DNA from 2 places in the Metabacillus sp. SLBN-84 genome. Region 2 is predicted to be linked to the other one. Evidence: riboswitches for the same ligand, from Rfam matches in the RefSeq annotation. Region 2 holds a riboswitch; the other holds the start of a gene.
What was found. Region 2 has a riboswitch for glycine ahead of RKD52_RS00810 (amino acid permease). Riboswitches for the same ligand answer to the same signal wherever they lie in the genome.

Region 1: linked by a shared signal. The riboswitch ahead of gcvT (glycine cleavage system aminomethyltransferase GcvT) and the one ahead of RKD52_RS00810 (amino acid permease) in region 2 are both predicted to bind glycine.

Annotation. Positions count from the first base shown of each region.
Region 1 is NZ_JBRJIP010000001.1:1,501,263-1,512,379, reverse strand. Features, by position in the region: partial or broken gene RKD52_RS07485 (vitamin B12-dependent ribonucleotide reductase) at 1-1,497, opposite strand, end outside; partial or broken gene RKD52_RS07480 (ribonucleotide reductase N-terminal alpha domain-containing protein) at 1,839-2,627, opposite strand; gene RKD52_RS07475 (lipoate--protein ligase family protein) at 2,946-3,782, opposite strand; gene RKD52_RS07470 (rhodanese-like domain-containing protein) at 4,014-4,373, shown strand; partial or broken gene gcvPB (aminomethyl-transferring glycine dehydrogenase subunit GcvPB) at 4,587-6,048, opposite strand; gene gcvPA (aminomethyl-transferring glycine dehydrogenase subunit GcvPA) at 6,041-7,387, opposite strand; gene gcvT (glycine cleavage system aminomethyltransferase GcvT) at 7,413-8,516, opposite strand; glycine riboswitch at 8,682-8,774, opposite strand; gene RKD52_RS07450 (DEAD/DEAH box helicase) at 9,079-10,755, shown strand; gene RKD52_RS07445 (YqhG family protein) at 10,759-11,117, shown strand, end outside.
Region 2 is NZ_JBRJIP010000001.1:150,485-161,601, forward strand. Features, by position in the region: gene RKD52_RS00765 (MFS transporter) at 1-806, opposite strand, end outside; gene RKD52_RS00770 (helix-turn-helix domain-containing protein) at 928-2,145, shown strand; gene RKD52_RS00775 (hypothetical protein) at 2,210-2,713, opposite strand; gene RKD52_RS00780 (hypothetical protein) at 2,956-3,135, shown strand; gene RKD52_RS00785 (hypothetical protein) at 3,172-3,555, shown strand; gene RKD52_RS00790 (ABC transporter ATP-binding protein) at 3,655-4,473, opposite strand; gene RKD52_RS00795 (FecCD family ABC transporter permease) at 4,473-5,504, opposite strand; gene RKD52_RS00800 (FecCD family ABC transporter permease) at 5,501-6,535, opposite strand; gene RKD52_RS00805 (iron-siderophore ABC transporter substrate-binding protein) at 6,537-7,592, opposite strand; glycine riboswitch at 7,827-7,902, shown strand; gene RKD52_RS00810 (amino acid permease) at 8,031-9,377, shown strand; gene RKD52_RS00815 (DUF4188 domain-containing protein) at 9,422-9,916, opposite strand; gene RKD52_RS00820 (PadR family transcriptional regulator) at 9,919-10,473, opposite strand; gene RKD52_RS00825 (malate:quinone oxidoreductase) at 10,826-11,117, shown strand, end outside.

The sequences.
Region 1 (11,117 bases), 1.4 Mb from region 2:
TTTTGCTCCGCCTTTATATAGACGCTCATACACTTTTTGGACCTGGTCCACCGTATATCCTCTAGGAGCGTTAACCGTTTTGCTGATTGAACTGTCAATCCAGCGCTGGATGACGCATTGTGCATCTGCATGCGCTTCTGCACTCAGTTCCATAGCTGAGATAAACCATTCCGGAAGATTCTCCGGATCTGCATCAGGATTTTTATCCAGATACTCCTGTACGATATCTGCTTTTACTTCAATGAATTTGCCAAGTCTTCCGCTTCTGTAGTAAGAGAAGGAGAAGTATGGTTCAAGTCCGGTTGAAACTCCGACCATCGTTCCAGTGGATCCCGTGGGAGCAACAGTCAGCAAGTGTGAATTGCGGATACCGTATTCTTTGATATCTTCCCGGATATCAGTCGGCATTTTGCTCATAAAGCCGGTCTCAGTAAATGCCTGGCGCAGTCTGTTCGTTTCTTCAGCCGTTTCGCCAGTCAAGAACGGGAAGCTGCCTTTTTCTTTTGCAAGCTCTACAGATGCTTTATAAGCCGTGACAGCGATTGTTTCAAAGACTTTGTCAATCAGCTCGTTGCCTTCTTCAGAACCGTACTGTGTTTCACAGTAGATCAGAAGGTCGTGAAGTCCCATAACACCAAGACCTACACGGCGTTCGCCTAGTGCCTGTTTTTTATTTTCGTCAAGGAAGTACGGCGTTGCATCGATTACGTTATCCTGCATGCGAACACCGACTTCAACCGTTCTTTTCAGTTTTTCGAAATTAACTGTTTTCGTTTCTTTGTCTGCCATTTCTGCAAGATTTACGGCAGCAAGGTTGCAGACAGAATATGGTGCGAGAGGCTGTTCCCCGCAAGGATTCGTTGCAACTACCTTCTGTCCATATGCTTTAGCGTTTGTCATGTCATTGGCGTTATCAATGAAGAAAATGCCCGGCTCTGCAGAGTATGTTGCGCAGATGTTGATCAGGTTCCAAAGTTCTTTCGCCTTGATCGTACGGTATGTGCGCACTTTGTAGCCGAGTTTTTCCCACTCGCGTACATCACCGTGGTTATGCCAGTCTTCATTGTAAGCCTTCATTTCCTCTGCATTGTAGCTTTCAACATCAGGGAAGCGCAGCTCGTAATCGGCATCCTTTTCAACAGCATCCATGAAATCCTTTGTCAGCGTGACAGAGATGTTGGCTCCTGTAAGGAATTCGGAATTGTGAACTGTATAAGTTCCGCCGACTGCAAGCTTCACTTCAGCGTCTTTAATGATTTTCTCGTTAAATCCGCCGTAGCCCGGAATCTGCTTGTAATTGACGATGCTCTGATACATGGCTTCTTCGTCCTGTGTAAGCGGCTTGAACTTCAGCTTTTCCTGGGCGTATTTCTTAATTGTTTCATCATTTGTATTTTCAATCAGGTAACGCAGGATACGGGGATTCTGCATTTTGGAAATAATGAATTCAATAATGTCAGGATGCCAGTCGGCAAGCATGATCATTTGTGCGCCACGCAAGTTGTTACTCCTCCATTAAGAGGGGTCAGGTCATTTCTGCCTGACTCTCATGCTTTCACATGAGATCGGACTCTATCATCAAAATCAGCCGTATGATTTTGTCTCGTGCCCCGGATACTAAATCCGGTTTACTCGCACCATCTTACAGGTGCTTTCAATAGTCTCTGAACGTTCATCTCCGTTTCCAAAGATGCTTCGCTGCTGATTGCCCATTGTGTCATCTTTTTCATTTTCAGGCCTTCACGCTCACTGTTGCCAGTCACGTTGTGGCTGAAAAAGCTTTAGGGTGTTCCAGCAATTCACGAGATTTTTATCCCGCCGTGTGGACTTTGTATTTAACGGGATCCGCCCTGCTCAACCAGATGAGTCAGCTTCGCGATGTCATCAAGCCAGGATACGGAGCCTGATGATTTGCCGTTGACTCCTCTTGCAAGGGTGTTTCTCGGACGCAGCGTTGAACCGTTTGTCCCGACGCCTCCGCCGCGGCTCATGATTTCCATGACCTGCTTGCGGTGTTCGGAAATGCCTTCGCGTGAATCCTGCACAAACGGCATCACGTAGCAGTTGAAATACGTCACATCTGTTCCCGCTCCCGCTCCGTATAACACGCGTCCTGCAGGAACAAAGTTCAGGCCGACAAGTTCATGATAGAACTTCTCAAACCATTCCTTGCGTTTTTCTTCTGTTTTCTCAACAGATGCAAGACCTGTCGCATTCCGTTTGGCTATTTGTTCGTAATATACTTCAAGCGGTTTTTCTATAACGTCAAGAGAGCGGTGAATGACTCCTGATTCTACTTCTTCAGGCTTCTCAAGTGAAAGGCGGTACTCTTCTTCCACCTGTACATGCGCCATTTTTGCCTGCCAGTCTATATCTAAGATGTACCCGAGGCCTCTTGCCGGGAATTTCGGATCTTCTTTAATTGTCAGAACGACAAAATCGCCTTTGGATAGCGTCAGCTTTTCAGTGTCTTTAAATGTGTACCGGTCAAGCATGACTAAACGGGATACACCTTTGTGTGTAAGCTTCATATCTTCTGTAATCGGATGAACTTGGGGAAAAAGTGAAATATCGTGGTTAAGCTTGTCCACATCAAGTTTCAGATTTTCATTCAGTGCAACGGTCATTCAAACAACTCCCCTATTATCTTTGTACTTGATTTAATTTATCACACAGCCATCCGTTTATCAATATATAGTGTTTCTTTTTTGTTCGACAATACTATATATGGATAAAAAGTCAGTCTGTTGTCATTTTGTCAAATTGAAAACTTCATAATTGAGTGTGAAAAAAAGAGAATAAAGAAGATAGGAGATTGTAAATCACTTTTTTTGAAGTAATTTGTCGGTTGCAAATTTAAAAGAGAGCAGAAACCTAGAAAAATAAGGAACACATAGAAATAAATAGAAAAATAAAAATAAACGAAAGCGACTTATTTCAGCCGCTTATCGTTTATAATTCCACTCATCCGATTCATATTTTTCAGCTGCCAGTTTCATGGCTGCAGCCTGTTCTTTTTCAGTCAGTTTATACGGTTCGAGCTTAATGTTCAGCCCTTTTTCAAACCCTCTTATAAACGCCTCTTTTGCCTCTTCAATTGTTACTTTTGTTTCTCTGAGAGCATTCACTGCAACTGCTTTATTTTTAAAGTTCTTCTGCATTCGTTCTTTTACCCTGTCACTTGGGTACTTAAACAGGCTGAACAAAAGATCTTCATCAAGATCAAGCAGAATCGAGCCGTGCTGGAGAATCACGCCTTTTTGACGTGTCTGGGCACTGCCTGCCACTTTCCTTCCTTCAACGACAAGCTCATACCAGGATGGGGCATCAAAGCAAACCGCTGAACGCGGATTTTTAAGCCCCTGCTTCTCTTCCTCCGTTCTTGGCACAGCAAAATATGCATCTAGGCCAAGCTCTCTAAATCCCTGAAGAATTCCTTCTGAGATCACACGGTATGCTTCTGTAACGGTCTTCGGCATCTCAGGATGGTCTTCTGAAACAATGACACTGTATGTAAGTTCTTGATCATGCAGGACACCCCTGCCGCCGGTTGGCCTGCGCACAAAGCCGAGTCCGTTCCGTTTAACAGCTTCAAGATCAATTTCTTTTTCCGCTTTCTGAAAATAACCTACAGAGAGTGTCGCAGGGTTCCATCCGTAAAAACGGATTACAGGCGGAAAGTTCCCTTCGCTGTTCCACTCAAGCAGCACCTCATCTAGCGCCATATTGTAAGCAGGAGAGCAATTGCCCGAATCAATAAATCTCCAAATTTCTTTCTCCATGTTCATACCCCATTTTTCATGCTTAGGCTGTTTGTTAAATTCATTCCGCTATCATAGTCTATCAAAAAGAATTACCGGATGAAAATAAATAACTCTGATTCATGGATGACAATTTGACCCTGCTCTTATATAATTATATTTGTCCAATAAACAGAGGTTTACATGAACCAGCCCGCATAAAGGGTATAAAAAAGGAGTCGGGTCAGCTTGACAACATGGGTTTTCTTATTAATTTTAGTCGGCGCAATTGCAGCCTACACTATCTTCTCTTATTTTTACCAGCGTAAAATTATGAAAACATTAACGGAAGAGGAATTCCGTGCAGGATACAGAAAGGCTCAGCTTATCGATGTACGCGAGCCGAACGAATTTGAAGGCGGCCATATTCTTGGCGCAAGAAACATCCCAATGTCACAAATGAGACAGCGCCATAAAGAAATCCGCAAAGACCAGCCTGTTTATCTGTATTGCCAAAACACAGTAAGAAGCGGACGCACAGCTCAGATGCTTAAGAAAAAAGGCTATTCGGACCTTTACACATTAAAAGGCGGCTTTAAAGGCTGGAGCGGAAGAATTAAAACGAAAAAATAATAACAAAAGCGGAAGCGCCGTGATCAGATCCGATAGGCAGATAAGAATCCGGCAGAAAAGTCCGGGTTTGACTTTTTTGACGGATTTGTTCTGACAGAGGATTTAGGCGCTGGAGCTGGACGCAGATGACTTTATCAGGTTGTCCACATCACTGAACAATTTAACATTCTGTAAATAACCAAAAAGGATTCGCCACTTGGCGAATCCTTTTTCTTATTGCTTCTGATAACGGAGAATCGGCTTGCGTGCTGCCGTTGTCTCATCAAGACGTCCAACAACGGTAGTATGAGGAGCTTCCTGAACCATTTCAGGGTTTTCCTCTGCTTCCTTCGCAATTTGAAGCATGGCATCAATAAATGAATCAAGTGTTTCTTTTGACTCGGTTTCCGTCGGTTCAATCATGATGCACTCCTCAACATTGAGCGGGAAGTAGATCGTCGGCGGGTGGTAGCCGAAATCCAGAAGGCGCTTCGCGATATCAAGCGTGCGCACGCCAAGTTTTTTCTGGCGTTTTCCCTGATAAAACAAATTCATGCTTGCAGTGTCTGTCAAACGGCAGATCATACGCTTCTGAAAGTCTTCTCATCATGTAGTTTGCGTTTAAAACAGCATACTCTGTCACAGCTTTTAATCCGTCCGGACCCATTGTGCGGATATACGTATATGCACGCACATTGATTCCGAAGTTGCCGTAAAACGGCTTGACTCTTCCGATGGACTGCGGTCTGTCATAGTCAAATGCATATTTGTCATCACGTTTCACTAAAACAGGCTTCGGAAGGTACGGAATAAGATCTGCTTTTACACCGACAGGACCTGAACCCGGTCCTCCCCCGCCATGCGGCCCGGTAAAGGTTTTATGGAGATTTAAGTGAACGACGTCAAATCCCATATCTCCGGGACGTGCCTTGCTTAGTACGGCGTTCAGGTTGGCTCCGTCATAGTACAGTTTGCCGCCTGCATCATGCACGATCTTTGCCATGTCCAGAATATTTTCCTCGAAAAGACCCAGCGTATTCGGATTTGTCAGCATCAGCGCAGCGGTATCATCTCCTACCACACGCTTCAGATCTTCAAGATCGACGAGTCCGTGTTCGTTTGATTTTACAGTAACCGTTTCAAAACCCGCTACCGTGGCAGATGCAGGATTGGTTCCGTGGGCAGAATCAGGTACGATGACCTTTGTGCGTCCGGTGTCGCCGTTTGCTTCGTGATAGGCACGGATCATCATAAGTCCGGTCCACTCTCCGTGAGCACCTGCTGCCGGCTGAAGCGTGACTTCATCCATTCCTGTAATTTCTACAAGATGCTCCTGCAGGTCATACATCAGCTCAAGGGCTCCCTGTACGGTGCTCTCATCCTGAAGCGGATGGATATGGGCAAGCCCTGCCATGCGGGCAACATTTTCATTTATCTTCGGGTTATACTTCATCGTGCATGAACCAAGCGGATAAAAGCCTGAGTCCACTCCATGATTGCGCTTTGAAAGAGCTGTATAGTGCCTCATGATATCAAGCTCTGATACCTCCGGCAGTTCAGCTTCCTCTGTGCGGAGATAGTCAGCGGGAATGAGTTCATCTGCTGATCGTTCTGGAATATCCATTTCAGGCAGGCTGTAGCCTGTTCTGCCAGGCTTAGTCAGTTCAAAAATCAATGGCTGATTCTCGTTATTCATGTCCATCCCCCAATTCCTCAACGAATGCATCAATTTCTTCTTTCGTGCGAAGTTCTGTTACAGCTACGAGCATGTGATTTTCAAGCTCAGGATATACGCTGCCGAGATCGAAGCCGCCGATGATGCCCTTTTCAATCAGGCGGGCATTCACTTCTTTCACGGGCTTAGTTAATTTAACGGCAAACTCATTAAAGATTGGTCCGTCAAACGGCACGTCGAATCCTTTTTCTTTAAATGCCTTTTTAGCATAGTTTGCTTTCTGGATATTCTGCAGAGCCATTTCTTTGACTCCTTTTCTTCCGAGCGCTGTCATGGCAACAGATGCTGCAAGTGCATTCAAAGCCTGATTTGAACAGATGTTTGATGTCGCTTTATCACGTCTGATATGCTGTTCGCGTGCCTGAAGCGTCAGAACAAAGCCTCTGCGTCCCTGGTCATCCTTTGTCTGTCCGACAAGACGGCCGGGCACTTTGCGGATCAGTTTCTGTGTGACAGCAAAATAGCCGCAGTGCGGGCCGCCAAATGCCGTAGGAATCCCGAACGGCTGCGCGTCTCCAGCAACAATGTCGGCACCGAATGCACCCGGTGGTGTCAATGCTCCAAGTGCAAGCGGGTTGGAAGAGACGATAAACATGCTTTTGCCTGTATGGGCAATCGGCTCAATGTCCTTAAGAGGTTCAATCTGGCCGAAAAAGTTAGGATACTGAACAACAACTGCCGCCACATCATCAGACATTTCTGCTTTCAAAGCATCAAGGTCCGTCACGCCGTTTTTGACAGGCACTTCTACAACCTCAATGTACTGTCCTTTAGCATACGTTTTCAGCACATCTCTGCTTTCAGGATGAACGGCTCCTGACACAATGACCTTCTTCTTTTTCGTCTGTCCGCAGGCAAGCATAGCCGCTTCAGCAAGTGACGTTCCGCCATCGTACATAGAAGAGTTGGCTGCATCCATGCCGGTAAGCTCTGCGATCATCGTCTGAAATTCGAAGATAGCCTGCAGCTCGCCCTGTGAGATCTCAGGCTGATATGGCGTGTAGGCCGTATAAAATTCTGATCTTGAAATCACATGATCCACAATGATCGGCATGTAGTGGTCATAAACACCAGCTCCAAGGAAAGATGCGTTGCTTCTTAAATCTTTATTTTTAGCAGCAAGCGCGCTCATCTCTTTCATTAGCTCTGTTTCGGATTTCGCTTTCTTGATGCTGTATTCGCCCTTAAATCGCACGCTTTCAGGAATGTCTTGAAAAAGCTCATCAATCGATGCTACTCCGACAGCTTGAAGCATCTCCTGCTGATCTTGCTCTGTCATCGGCAAGTAACGATGTTTCATGGATGTATTCCCCTTTCAACCCGGTTTATTTTTTTGGTCGTTTATAAAAAGGCGTCTGCACGACAACTGCTTTTAAGCGTTTCTTTCGTACTTGAACAAACACTTCAGTGCCGGGCTCAGCAAATTCTTTCTTAAGCAGTGCCCACCCGATATTCTTTTTAAGTGTAGGAGACTGTGTGCCGGTTGTAATTTCCCCGATCTGTTCTTCTCCTGCGAACACCTCATAGCCGTATCGCGGTATGCCTTTATCGATCATTTCAATTCCGGCAAGCTTTCGGTCCGGTCCGTTTTCCTTTTGTTCCTTTAATACTGCTTTGCCGTTGAAATCACTTTCCTTGTTCGGTTTCACCGCAAACCCGATGCCTGCTTCTATCGGTGTAATGTCTTTGGAAAGTTCCTGGCCGTAAAGCGGCAGGTTCGCTTCAAAGCGAAGCGTGTCACGGGCGCCGAGTCCGCATGGCAGAAGACCATCTTCTTTTCCGGCTTCCAAAATCGCCTTCCAAAGCTTAGGTGCTTCAGACGCGGCGCAGTAAATCTCAAAACCATCTTCACCTGTATAGCCTGTTCTTGACACAAGAGCATCAGCTCCTGCAATTTTTACGTTATCTTTGAATTTAAAAAACCTGATTTCACTTAAATTTGTATCCGTGAGTTTTTGAAGGATTGACTCAGCAAGCGGTCCCTGGATAGCGAGCTGGGCAACATCTGACGATACATTCTGCAGTTCCGTGTCCCCGAACAGCTGGGAATTCAGCCACTCAAAATCCTTTTCAATGTTGGATGCATTCACTACAAGGAGATAATGCGCATCTGATTTTTTATAGATTAATAAGTCATCCACCGTTCCGCCGTCTTCATAGCACATAGCGGTATACTGTGCTCCTCCGTCTTTCAAAAGAGCAACATCGTTTGTCATTGTTTTTTGAAGAAACGCAAGGCTGCCTGTGCCTGTTACTTCAATTTCCCCCATGTGGGATACATCGAACAAGCCTGCTCTTTCGCGAACAGCTTCATGTTCTTCTTTAATAGAAGAAAACTGCACCGGCAAGTCCCAGCCGCCGAAATCAATCGTTTTTGCACCCTGCTCTTTGTATAAGTCAAAAAGCGGTGTCCGCTTTAAATCCGCCATCTCATCGCCTCCCGGTATGATCCTCTTTTTTTCATCAAAAAAAGGACAGAGAACTCCCTTTAATGGAAGTCTCTGTCCCTGCACCTGAAAGTTTACCCGGTCAATAAAATGGCCGAGCTTTCCCCTTTGGTGGTTTGCCGCTTTCACAAACTCTCTCCAGAGTTGCGTCAAGCAAGAGTTCTTTTGCCTGAGAGATTCACATCAGTTTGCTCCTTCGGCGCTGCATGCGTATGCTGCAGTCTCTCCCCTTGCTCTCATCCGCTCATATTTTTTCATTAATTGGTGATACTGATAAGTAGACATTTTAGACATTATGACATTTTTGACATAAGAAGCCCGCTGACTGAAAACTGAGTAAGTTAGCAACTTTCTTACTTATTAACATCCTACCATTAAGGTCTTTATTCATCAATCACTTTTTTCACAAATGTTTCGTTTAAAACACATTGGAATGTTCGTGTTTTACTGTCATTTCATCTAATCCATCGTGATAACCTGCTATTTTACCACTTAACGTGAACAATAGAGATAGATCTATTCTTTTTTGAAAGGGCTGTCAATCATGAACGTAAAACTGAAATTTGACTCCGCGTGGCAAGATGCTTTTCTTAAAAAACTTGATGATGACGGCCCATGGGCCAGCTGGGAGAATTACAAATTGGCATGCGCCGTGCAAAAGCACCTGATTGTTCCATCCTTTGAAGGGCTTCAGGCTCCAAATCACCTGACAGACTTCACTCCTCTTCCCCATCAATTGGAGGTCGCGAGGCAAGTGGTGGAAAACATGAACGGAAAGGCTATTCTTGCAGATGAAGTGGGCCTTGGAAAAACGATTGAAGCAGGACTTATCGTCAAGGAATATATGATTCGGGGACTGGCTAAGAAAATTCTCATTCTTGTTCCGGCCTCTCTTGTCTCCCAGTGGGCAAAAGAGCTTCATGAAAAGTTCTATATTCCAGCCGTTGAGCAAAAGAAAAGCTACGTATGGGAAGCCTGCGATGTCGTCGTTTCTTCTATTGATACGGCTAAAAGAAGCCCTCACCGGGAAATTGTTCTAAACCAGCAGTACGACCTGGTCATCATCGATGAAGCTCATAAACTGAAAAACAGCAAAACAAAAAACTATGAATTTGTTCAGAGCCTGAAAAAGAAATACTGCCTGCTTCTTACTGCAACGCCCATTCAAAACCGCGTAGAAGAGATCTTTAATCTTGTCTCTCTGCTGAAGCCCGGTCATTTAGGCAACGAAGCTTACTTTTCAGAAGTATTTTCTGCCAAGAACCGCTCTTTGGAACACCATGAGCATCTTCAGGAACTCGTGAACAAAGTCATGATCCGCAACCGCAGGGGAGATACGGGCATTGAATGGCCTAAACGGCATGTTGAAACCGTTCCGATTGAACTGTCTGAAAGTGAACGCCAGCTGTATACGGCTATCTCACGTCTAAAAACATTCGGCGCCTCTTCGGCCAGCACCTTTTCAATCATGACGCTGCAAAGAGAGGCATGCTCAAGCAGGGAAGCTGTCTACATGACGCTGAAAAAAATGGCGGAGCGTCCTGAAGGTGAAGCATCCCCTCTTCCAGACTCTGTCATTGAAGAACTGATGAACTGCATTAATGAAGTTGACGGAAATTCCAAAGCACAGCGGACCGTTGAACTGATTCAGCAAATCAACGACAAAGTCATCATTTTCACAGAATACAGGGCCACCCAGTTTTATCTTCAATGGTTCCTTCAGCAGCACGGCATTTCATCTGTTCCATTCAGGGGAGGATTCAAGAGAGGAAAAAAAGACTGGATGAAGGACCTTTTCAAAAACCGTGTTCAAGTCTTGATTGCGACAGAGGCTGGCGGTGAAGGAATCAACCTGCAGTTCTGCAATCACATCATCAACTATGATCTTCCCTGGAATCCGATGCGGCTTGAACAGCGGATTGGACGGATTCACCGTCTCGGGCAGGAAAAAGATGTCCACATTTATAATATGGCAACAAAAAACACCGTTGAAGAACACATTCTGAAACTTCTCTATGAAAAAATCAACCTGTTTGAAAAGGTCATCGGCGAGCTTGATGAAATTTTGACAAAACTGGAGATATCCAATTTCGAAGATCACCTGCAGGACATCCTGTTCAAATCAAAAAGCGATGGAGAAATGAAAATTAAGATGGAAAACCTGACATCCATCCTGCATTCTGCAGAACAGGAACACACAAAACAGAGAATGGAGGGATAAACGATGCAGCAGCAGCAGATCAGCGAGTTTCTTGAAACCTTTTTCACGGCCAATTCATGCGACATTACAGAAAAACAGCCTGGCTATATGACGATCCAGCTGACAGTGGACATGGATAAAGAATTGATGAACAGGCCGTTTTACTGGACATATCTTGAGAAAACAGGCGGCGTGCCAAATCCGATGCAGCTGACTTTAATAACAGATGCCAAACGGGCCCCAGCTGATTTGAAAGGGGAAATCATGCACTTTGGAGCACCAAGACTGCATCAGATTTTCCGGACTGCCCAAAAATTCGGAGGCCATATCCGCCTATATGAAAACCCGCCAAATACAGGAAGCTCCCAGTCCCTGCATCCATG
Region 2 (11,117 bases):
AAGGCTCCCTGGGTAAATCCGAAATGCTGGGAGGCAAGGTTCAGCTTTTCGATCAGGACGTAGGAGTAGCCTACCTCAAAGGCACCGAACAGGAAATTGACGATGAGGCAGAGCCAGATCATGGTCATGAGAACCTGTTTCGTTTTCAAATAGCTTACGCCTGCTTTCATGCTCTGCCACATGGATTCTTTGGTCTTTCCTTCGGCTTTGCGCTTTGCAAAAAGGGTGAAATTCATGGTGGATTCAAGAAGTACGGCTATGATGGAAGCGGCGATGTAGATAATCAGAAAGGTCTCCATTGAAACGGCTCCATATAACAATCCGCCGGCTGCCGGGCTGCCGATTGCGGCGAAGGACATGGCCATCTGGTTCAGTGACATGGCCCGCTGGATGCGTGCTTCGTCGACTAAGCCGGTGATGGAGGACGAGAACGTGACGGAAGAAAAGGTGGATGCGATGGCAAGGATGCTGGTTGTGATGTAGATGGCGGTCAATGAAAGTCCGTGTGTCAGGCTGACGTAAAGAAGTCCGCTGATGGCAAGGGTGGTCGAGATCTGTGCGAGGATGACGATTTTTTTCCGTGAGTATTTGTCTGCGACGTAGCCTGCAAAGGGTGAAATCAGCGTCCGAGGCAGAATGTTGCAGAGCAGGTTTGCGGCAAAGCTTGTGGCCGATCCCGTGATCTGCAGGATGTGGAAGCTGATCGCAAAGGCATACACCTGTGCGCCGAACGTTGAGATGAGCTTGCTGATGGTGAAGGTGAACAAATGGTAGGTTGCCATTTTTAATTTTCTTATTTCATCCATTAAAAACCCTCCAAGTATCAAAAGTTTAATTTAATTAAACAAATTATAACGCATCCTGCTCTTCCATTTCAAGGAAAAGTTTAATAAAATTAAACTAATTAGAAAAATTGGGGTGTTAACCATGATTGGCGAACGAATACGAAAGCTGCGGAAGCAGAAAAAACTGACACTTGCGGAGCTTGCGGGATCCGAACTTACGAAAGGGATGCTCAGCCTGATTGAGAACAATAAAGCGAATCCATCCATGGAAAGCCTGGCCTATATCGCGAAGCGGCTTGAGGTGGATGTGTCCCAGCTTGTTAATGAAGTGAATGTGGTTGAGCTGAGAGAAGTGCTTGATGAGGCAGAGGAGTTATTCAATCTGGATATAGAAGAGATACCTGATAAATATGAAACACTCGTTCGTCTGATAGAGCCGCATATTTCTAAGCTGCAGCAGGGATATGAAGCGGCAAGACTTCTTGATATCTACGGGCAAAGTTTGCACCGGACCGATAAGGAATGGAAGATTCCAATAGCTAAAGCCTCTGCATTGTATGAGGAAATGAACCTTGCACAGAAGCGGGCGAATATTGGGGTCTTCCGTGCCAATGTCCGCTTCAGACAGCATCATTATGGAGAAGCGCTGGAAGTTCTTCTCACTGAGCGGAGCAGGATTGAAAAGAAGGCGGCTTACATTGATGCAATGACTCGGCTGGAGCTGGATTACCACGAGGCCATCTTTTATTTTGCAGTCGGCGATACCTTGTCTGCAAAACGAGTAATGGATGCAGCAATCGCCTATTCGAAGGAAAACAAAACCTTTTACTTAATAGATGATTTGTACCGTCTTGCGGGTGCAGCTGCCATGATGTCTGAAGATGCAGAGCTTCACGACTATTACTTAGCGAAACTAAAGCAATATGCTGATTTTTCCGAAGATGAGGGATCCCTGCTCAGCTATCAACTGTTCCATATTGAATCTCTTATATCGGTCAAACGCGATTACGAGGCTGCTCTTAAAATCATTAATCCGCAGTTGGAGAAATCCGAGTCTGTCGTCAGGTTCAAAGAGTGGTTCCTCCTTGAAAAAGGGAAAGCCCTGCACGGACTCGGGGAATATGAGGAGGCCATAAGGTATTTTGATCAAGCACAATTACCATCCCACCACCATCATCCGTTTGATCTGTCACAGTTTTACCTGAAAGATACGTATAAAGCCCACTGCTATAAGGAGCTTGGAGATCAGCAAAAAGCACTGATATCCGCGAGAACTGCGGTGGAACAGTTTGAGGCGATGCCGGATTCGCCGTATAAGGAGTTCAGCAGAAGGACGTATGAGGAGCTTTTGGGAAGCTAAATGCCTTAAACAACCGTGTTCCAGTAAGCTAACACGGTTGTTTAAGGTTCTAAATGTGACATTGTCATGCTTTAATCTTAGGTTTCTTAGAGTAAAAAGAATACGAAGTATCAATCACTAACAAAATAAGAGCGACTCCGATTGATAGAGTCAGATTGATGTCTTCACTCAAGTTAGTAAAAATTCCGATTATGTAAAACGCTGCTGCTCTCGACAAGGACAGGGATAAATTGCTGTAAATGGTATCACCCATCAGGTAGTCGAAAATCTTACTAAAGATCGAGTCGATGGTGAGCCAATAAATAAGGTAACTGGTTCCGACAATGAGCAGCTGGCCGGTATCAATCTGTAATGAAAAGACACTGTCGACTACCTTCATGGAACCTATTATCACAAACAGGAAAAAAGCAAACACCAGGGTGCTTAATACTGAAAACAGTATTGCCATGCTGATCAGCGCTAGCGGACTGTCTTTTTCCTTGTCTTTTTTGTTTTCACGGGTGAAAAACCAATAAAGAACGACAAATGAAAGGATAAAAATAATAGATAATAAGAAGGGAATTTTCAAGTGGATCTGCTCCTCTATTTCTAGTTGTTTATGAAATCAGTCTAAGTAGAAATACGAAAAGATATGGAAAAAGTTTCACATTTTGTTTTGAAACGCAGTTGTGGTAAAGAAGTGTGCCTTTAGGAGCTTAATGATGAGAGACAAAAGGGAACCACATGGGATTACTGCGCTCTTTTTTACAATTAGCGTGTTGGGTTACATTTCCAATACTGGTATAATGGTGATACGAGGTGAGCGGATCGATGAAGAAAAACTATACAGTTATGTTTATTATGCTTTTTACAGCATCCATTACGGGCGGAATGGCGGCAAAGGGTTTGTTTGAGTATTCAGTGATAGTGGGATGGGGGCTGGGAATACTATTCCTTTTATGTGCTTCATATTTCGCCGTAAAGAATGAAAAGAAATCAGGGTCACAGTGAAATGGCTGTGACTTTTTTGTTTTAGAAGATCAAGTTATGGAAAGAAAGGACAAGGCTATGGATTGGAATGACAATGAAAAATTAGAACGGGAAAAAACGAAGCTTACCACCAAAATCGGGTGTTTTTTAGTTGCCGTCATTTTAGGAATCCTGATCCTTTCAACAGCGGCCTGGTACGTTTTATCCCCTCAGGAAACCCGGTTGAAAGTAAGTGAATCTCCTAATCAGGTAAACTCAATCGAGATTGTCAAAAGAGACGATTTTCCTTCCCCTTCCATCAGAATCAACTACGGTAACAAAAGCATAGTGAAAACAAAAATACCGGATGAGATTTCTGTTGAATGGAAAAGCGATTATGAAGCGGTTGTTATCCTGACAAAACGAGGCAGAGAGCCAGATGTTGTTCACGTAGAGTTTTAAGGCCTGTATGCTGTCAGCCATTAAAAAAAGGAAGAAAACCTATATCTAACGGTTTCCTTCCTTTATATCCCAGTCGATTCATCCCCTTTTTATAAACCGTCAATACACACTGCATTCCCTCTTCACATGATGTCTTCCAATCGGCACCACAGACGGAGAGCCCGAGACCGGGTCCGGTATGACGGTGCAGTTGAGGCCGAAGGTGTCTTTGATCAATGTGCTTGTGATGACCTCTGAAGGTGTGCCTTCCGCGACAAGCCGTCCCTGCTGAAGGGCAAAGATGTGGTCTGCATAGCGGGCGGACAGGTTGATGTCATGAAGGACCATGACGATGGTCGTGCCGTGCTTCCTGTTCAGGTCTGTCAGCAGATCAAGAATTTCGATCTGATAGGTGATATCCAGATAGGTTGTCGGTTCGTCGAGAAACAGGATGTCCGTTTGCTGCGCGAGAGCCATGGCTATCCAGACACGCTGTCTTTGGCCGCCTGAAAGCTCGTCGATGCTGCGGTCGGCAAATTCTGTGATGTTCATGATTTCCATGGCTTCGGCGACCGCTTCATAGTCCTTTTTTGTCCAGCCTTTCAGAAACGTCTGATGAGGGTACCTTCCGCGTCCTACCAGGTCAGCAACAGTTATCCCCTCAGGGACGATCGGGGATTGGGGCAATAGCCCGAGCACTCTTGCAAGCTGTTTTGGCGGGATCTTGCTGATGGGTTTTCCGTTAAGAGTGACTTGCCCGGAAACGGGTTTAATGAGCCTTGCCATCGTTTTGAGCAGGGTGGATTTTCCGCAGCCGTTTGCTCCGATCATGATGCTGATTTTATTGCTTGGAATCGAGAGGCTGACATCATGAAGGATGAGGTTGTTCTCGTATCCAGCCGTGATTTGTTCGGATTTAAAGGTAAGTGCCGGTTTCATTATAAATCTCCTTTCCGGTTCATTCGGATCAGCAGGTAAATTAAGTACGGCGCTCCAAGGATGCCGGTGATGACGCCGACCGGGTACCTGGCAGTAAAGGCAAACTGTCCAATAAGGTCAGATGCGAGCACAAGGATGATGCCTGTAAGACCTGCCGGAATAATCGGTGAAAATCCGGCACCTGTCAGTCTTTTTGCGATCGGTCCGGAAAGGAATGCGACAAACGCGATCGGTCCCGTTGCAGCGGTGGCAAGCGCAATGATTAGAACAGAGCTGATAATCAGGACCAGTCGTGTTTGATCCGTATTTACACCGAGAGAGGATGCTGCCTCTTCCCCAAGCTCCAGCATGTCCAGACGTTTTCCGAGTCCTACAAGGACGGGAGTGAACACCAAAACAGCGATAATCAGGGGATAGAGGGTCTCCATCTTCGATCCGTTCAGGCTTCCGCTCAGCCACCTCATAGCTGTTGGAATGTCGTGTTCCTGTCCGATTAGCAGCAGGTAAGAAATCACGGCATCAAGCATGGCCTGAATGCCGATGCCGATCAAGATCAACCGGCCGATTGAAAAAGAGGATCCTTTTGATAACAGGAAAATAACGAGTACTGCGGCAAGGCCGCCAAAAATAGAAGCAACGGAAACGACGGTATTGCTTGCATGAAGGACAACGATGCAAAAAACGGCGGCTGCACTTGAGCCGGCTGTTATCCCGATGACATTCGGGTTCGCCAGCGGGTTTCGCAGCATGGTCTGAAAGACTGCTCCTGCAGCGCCGAAAGCAAAACCGGCAAACAAGCCTGCAATCATCCTCGGAAACCGGAGTGTGCCTACTGTAAATGTGGCTCCTTGTACTTTTTCCCCCAGCAGGACACGGATGACATCCTGAACGGGATAAATCGTATTCCCGAGCATGAGCATGGCGCAGCAAAGGGCAAACGCAATGACTGCCAGAAGGGAAGTCACGAGGATGAACCGGAGCCGTCTCTTTTTTCTGCCTGTCATAATAAGGTTAATCGTATCGTTCATCATAAGGCACGCATTTTCGCTTTCATAGTTAGTAGGATTAAGATGGGAGCCCCGATAAAGGCTGTCACGACGCCGACTTCAAGCTCGCCGGGTCTTCCGGCAAGCCTGCCGCACACATCAGATATCGTTAAAATAATGGCCCCTGAAAGTGCGGACATCGGAATGACATACCGCAAATCAGGACCGATGACGAGCCGTATTACGTGAGTGGAAAGTAAACCGATAAAGCCGATCGGACCTGCCAGCGCCGTTGCTGCCCCGCACAGCAGGACGCCGCCAAAAGCAGCAAACAGCCTGAGCGTGCCTGTGCGTACGCCTAAACCTGAGGCAGCTTCATCGCCTAAAGCAAGTGCATTCAGCGCAGGTGCCGAGAAGACGGCAATCAGAACTCCGGTAAGAAGAAACGGAACAAACAGAGAGATAGAATCCCAGTTCCCTGCCCCGACGCTCCCTACCTGCCAATAACGGAATTGATCCATGACGCTTGAACGGGGAATCATGATGGCCATCACAAGCGATGATAAGGCTGCACTTGTGGCCGCACCCGCTAAAACGAGTTTAAGGGGCGTGGCTCCGCCACTCCCCATTGAACCGATTCCGAATACAAAAATGGCCGTTATGATTGCCCCTGCAAGTGCAAGCCAGATATAATGGCCTGCCGTACTGATATTTAAAAAGGTAATGCCACAGACGACAAAGAGTGCCGCCCCTGTGTTTACTCCCAATATGCTCGGATCTGCAATCGGATTGCGCGTGACAGACTGCATGAGGGCGCCTGAGATGCCAAGGGCCGCGCCGCACATGAGGCTGAATACCGTCCGTGCAATTCTCTGGCGGACAACATTTGCTCCGTGGGACTGTACGTCAGGATGGAACAGACCGTCCATGAGTTCCTTCCATCCAACTGTTCGGGACCCGAACATAAGAGAAGCCGCTGTGCATAAGCCGAGCAAAATGAGGGAAAAAATCAAAACCTTTATGAAATGTCTGGGTATCATCAGCTGCTTCTTTTCTGTAACGGACTGGTTCATCATGTTACTTTACTTTGCCTGCAGCTTCTGAAAGTAATGTTAAGTATTCATCGATGGAATATTCAATTGCAAGCGGGTTTGGATTGCCGGCCGCAGCGAGCGGAGTGTTGTCTCCAATGATGACAACAGATCCATTTTGAACCGCAGGAATTTTTCCAAGGATCGGGTCTTCCTGTAAGGCTTTTAACGTATTTTCATTTCCATATGAAACAAGGATTTCAGCACCGTTCAGCATATCCGCATTCTCTGCACTTAATTCAAGATAGAAACCGTCTTCATCCTTAAGCTGGCTCGTAATGCTTTCAGGGTATTCCATCCCAAGCTCGCTCAGGAACTCTCCGCGCGGATCAGCTGGAGTGTATATGTAAAACTTGGAGAGATCATCAGCTGAAATGCTGACGAATGCCGCTTTCTTCCCTTTAAGTTCAGGGTGATCGCCTGCTTTTTCCTGGATGAGTTTTTCTGTATCGGCAATCAGCTTTTTGCCTTCCTCTTCCATTCCCATACCCATTGCATTATAGATGACCTGTTCGCGCCATGAAGCAACCCAAGGGGCTGACTTATAAGCTACAACCGGTGCGATTTCACTTAATGTATCGTATTCTTCCTGCGTGATGCCTGAGTAGGCTGCCAAAATCACATCCGGCTGTGAGTCAGAGATCGCTTCAAAGTCTAATCCGTCTGTATCCTGATAGATGTTCGGATTGTCTTCACCGAGTTCTTTCACTTTTTCTTTCGTCCATGGCAGCATGCCGCTGTCATCCTGAATGCCGTAGTTTGCTGCTGAAAAACCTACCGGCACCACACCTAAAGCAAGTGCAACATCATGGTTTGCCCATGATATGGTTGCAACGCGTTCCGGCTTCTCTTCAATGACTGTTTCGCCGAATGCATGCTTGATCGTGATTGGGTATTGTGTATCTTCCCCTTTTGAATCAGCTTTCTTTTCAGAAGATTTTTCCGATGTGCCTGATTGCTCGCTTGAGCAGCCTGCAAGCGCAATCATAAGTACAGCTATAATAGAAAGAGCCAGTGTTAAAAATTTGCGTCTTGTATTCATTTGTCGTTCCTTCCTTAGTACCAGTTTATTTGATAACAATTATCATTATCATTAATTTATCCTCAATATGACGGGTTGTCAATGAAAATAATTATCAATTAGAGCGTGGAACTTTCTTCCTTGCATTGCAGGACTGTTGACAAGGAATGCCACACCCCCTACAATTAGTCATTATTCAGAAATACTCAAATTTTAATAGAGCAGGCTATGATGGCTGTGGATTACACTACAGCCGGAGCAGCTTCTGGAGAGACCGCTTTAGCGGCGCCGAAGGGTTCACAATCTCAGGCAAAAGGACAGAAGAGTATAGATTTAGAGTTTGGTGTACCCGTTTTTCGGGCGGCAAATGCTATTTTGGTATTCTTCAAAAAGAGATTGGGAGTCTTCCCGTCTCTTTTTTTATTGGGTTTTTTACATCTATGAAGGAGGAATTCACAAATGGCACAGCAGGAATTGAAACGAGATTTGGCGAACCGCCATGTGCAGCTGATTGCAATAGGCGGAACGATTGGAACGGGGTTGTTTTTGGGGTCGGGCAAGGCGATTCAGCTTGCAGGACCGTCCATTATTTTCGCTTACTTGATTGTCGGGGTTGCACTGTTTTTCATGATGAGGGCGCTTGGGGAGCTCCTGCTGTCAAAGGCGGGGTATGAGTCGTTTACGGATATTGCCGAGGATTATCTGGGCCCGAGGGCGGCGTTTGTAACAGGGTGGACGTACTGGTTCTGCTGGATCATGACGGCGATGGCCGATGTCATTGCAGTCGGGGTATATGTGCAGTACTGGTATGACATTCCGCAGTGGGTTCCTGCCATTGTGTGCCTGCTTCTGCTGCTTGGGCTCAATCTGCTGACGGTGAAGCTTTTTGGGGAACTCGAGTTTTGGTTTTCACTGATCAAAGTGGTGACGATCCTTGCGCTGATCGTCGTTGGGGTGATTTTGATTGTGATGGGGTTCAAGACAGATGCGGGAACTGTTTCGGTAAGCAATCTGTGGGAGCACGGCGGCCTGTTTCCGAACGGCATGACGGGATTTCTGCTTTCGTTCCAAATGGTTGTGTTTGCGTTTGTCGGGGTGGAGCTGGTCGGGGTATCTGCCGCGGAAACGTCCAATCCGCGAAAAAACATTCCGTCTGCCATCAATAAGATTCCGCTTCGGATTCTGTTTTTCTACGTCGGCGCTTTGATCGTCCTGCTCAGCATCAATCCATGGACGGAGCTGAACGCTTCTGAGAGTCCTTTTGTGAAGACGTTCAGCCTCATCGGAATTCCGCTTGCTGCGGGAATCATTAATTTTGTTGTCCTGACGTCTGCAGCATCTGCCTGCAACAGCGGCCTGTTTTCGACAAGCCGGATCTTGTTCACGCTGAGCAAACGCGGCCAGGCGCCGTCCTCCATGAGGAAGCTGACAAAGCAGCACGTGCCCGGCAACGCGCTGTGGCTTTCGGCTGCCGTTGTGTCAGCGGGTGCGCTTCTAAGCAAGCTGATTCCCGAGCAGGCCTTCAGCATTGTGACGACAATCAGCGCCATCTGCTTTATCTGGGTGTGGAGCGTGATTTTAATCTGCCACATCAAATACCGGAGAACCCGAGGGGACCTGCATGCAAAGTCTGAATTCAAGGCTCCGTTTGCGCCGTTCATCAACTATGCCGTGCTGGCGCTGTTCGGGCTGATTCTCATCGTGATGCTAGTGGCGGAAGAGACACGTCCGGCGCTGATGCTGACCCCTGTGTGGTTTATCTTGCTGTATGTGCTGTATTCATCGAGAAAAAGGTCCCTGACCTGATGAAAAGAGGCTGCATGACAATTGTCTGCAGCCTCTTTTGCGGTTTAAATGGAGGAGGTAGTTCCTTCTTTCGTCAGCCGCTGTTTTGCCGAGGCGCGGCTTGCTTCAATCGGAATAAAGCTGAGTGCTTTTCCTAAGCCGTACGCAGGCATGTTTCCATAGATCGATTCGTAGTTTCCGGCTTTTACTTCATAGGTTTCATGGTATATGCCGACTGAAGGATTGCTTCCGATCTTCTGATTGAAGTTTTTCCATGCCGTCATGTGCTTATCGCTTCTTGCATATGCGAGCAGATCCTCTGTTGAGCGCCAATATTGAATCATGACCGTTGTTCTAAGACCGAAATAGCTTTCCATGGACAGGAAGCCTAATTCATCCTTGTTCATATAAAGCTCCCTGATCATTCCCGGCATGGCAAAAAAGACCGGAAGCCACTTGTGCAGGGCGAGTCGCTTGTTTACCCTCATTCCGATCAGAAAAACAACGATGTTTTCCTGGTTGTCTGTCGTGTACCTCCCTGCATTCACCCTTTGAGCCATTCTTATTCCTCCTCTTTTACCAGCTGTTCAAGAGTAAACATACACCATTCAATTGCCGCCTTTGTCATTCGTTTTCCGTAATCCAGTGTGAAGAGCCAATAGACGGCATCTTCTGCGTGATCTTTATGGGCCGTAATGCTTTCTTCGATGCTTGTATATGTAAGGTACCGGGCTTCCAGATTTGTCTTATAATCCTTTAAAACCCTTACCGTGTTTTCTTTGGACTGATGGCGTCCGAAAAACAATTTGAGCAGCATTTCATTGCGCTCTGCAGGGATTTGTTTAATCGGTTCTTCAAGCCAGTTCTTAAGCGTTTCCTTCCCTTTTGCCGTGAGATGATATTCCTTTCGCTCCGGTTTCGACGGCTGAGAGGTGATCGTGACGGTTGCCAGTTCCTCTTCGACGATGGTTTTAAGAGTCGGATAGATTTGCCCGTAGCTGATTTTCCAGAAATGGGTCAGACTCCTGTCAATCAGCTGCTTTATATCGTAGCCGGTTCTGCAGTCTGTCGTTAAAATGCCAAGAATGGCGTAGGTCGTATCGCTGTAGGTTTTCAATTCTGTTCACCCTATCTAAAAGATATATATCATTTAGATACATTATACATGAATCTTTAAAATATACAATATGTGTAAATTTCAGTTCCCCGGCACGGGATGTCCGAATAAGTCTTTTTTGCCGGAAAAAATCATACAATAATTGGGGAATTGCATATCCGCTGAGAACTTATCCTTTTTAACCGCCCGGAAATGGTTTATAATTATCAGATAATAGTAAAATTTAATCTATTCATAATAGACTGTGATAAACTGATATTCAGAAGACTTGTGTATGTTCAAAGGTGGCTTCCTGCATGTTTATGCGGTAGCCTGCTCGTTTTTGCAAATTTAGGGGATAAGGATGGGTAGTATGAGCAGCTTAAAGAACAAAACAGACGTGGTTCTAATTGGTGCCGGGGTTATGAGTGCAACGCTTGGAGCGATGCTGAAAGAGGTAGCACCAGAGTGGAACATTAAAGTATTTGAAAAACTCGGAAGTCCGGGTGAAGAGAGCTCGAATGAATGGAACAATGCAGGTACGGGTCATGCTGCGCTGTGCGAGCTTAACTATACATCGGAAAAAGCGGACGGTTCGATTGATATCGGCAAGGCTGTGAAGGTGAATGAGCAGTTCCAGCTTTCCAGACAGTTCTGGTCCTACT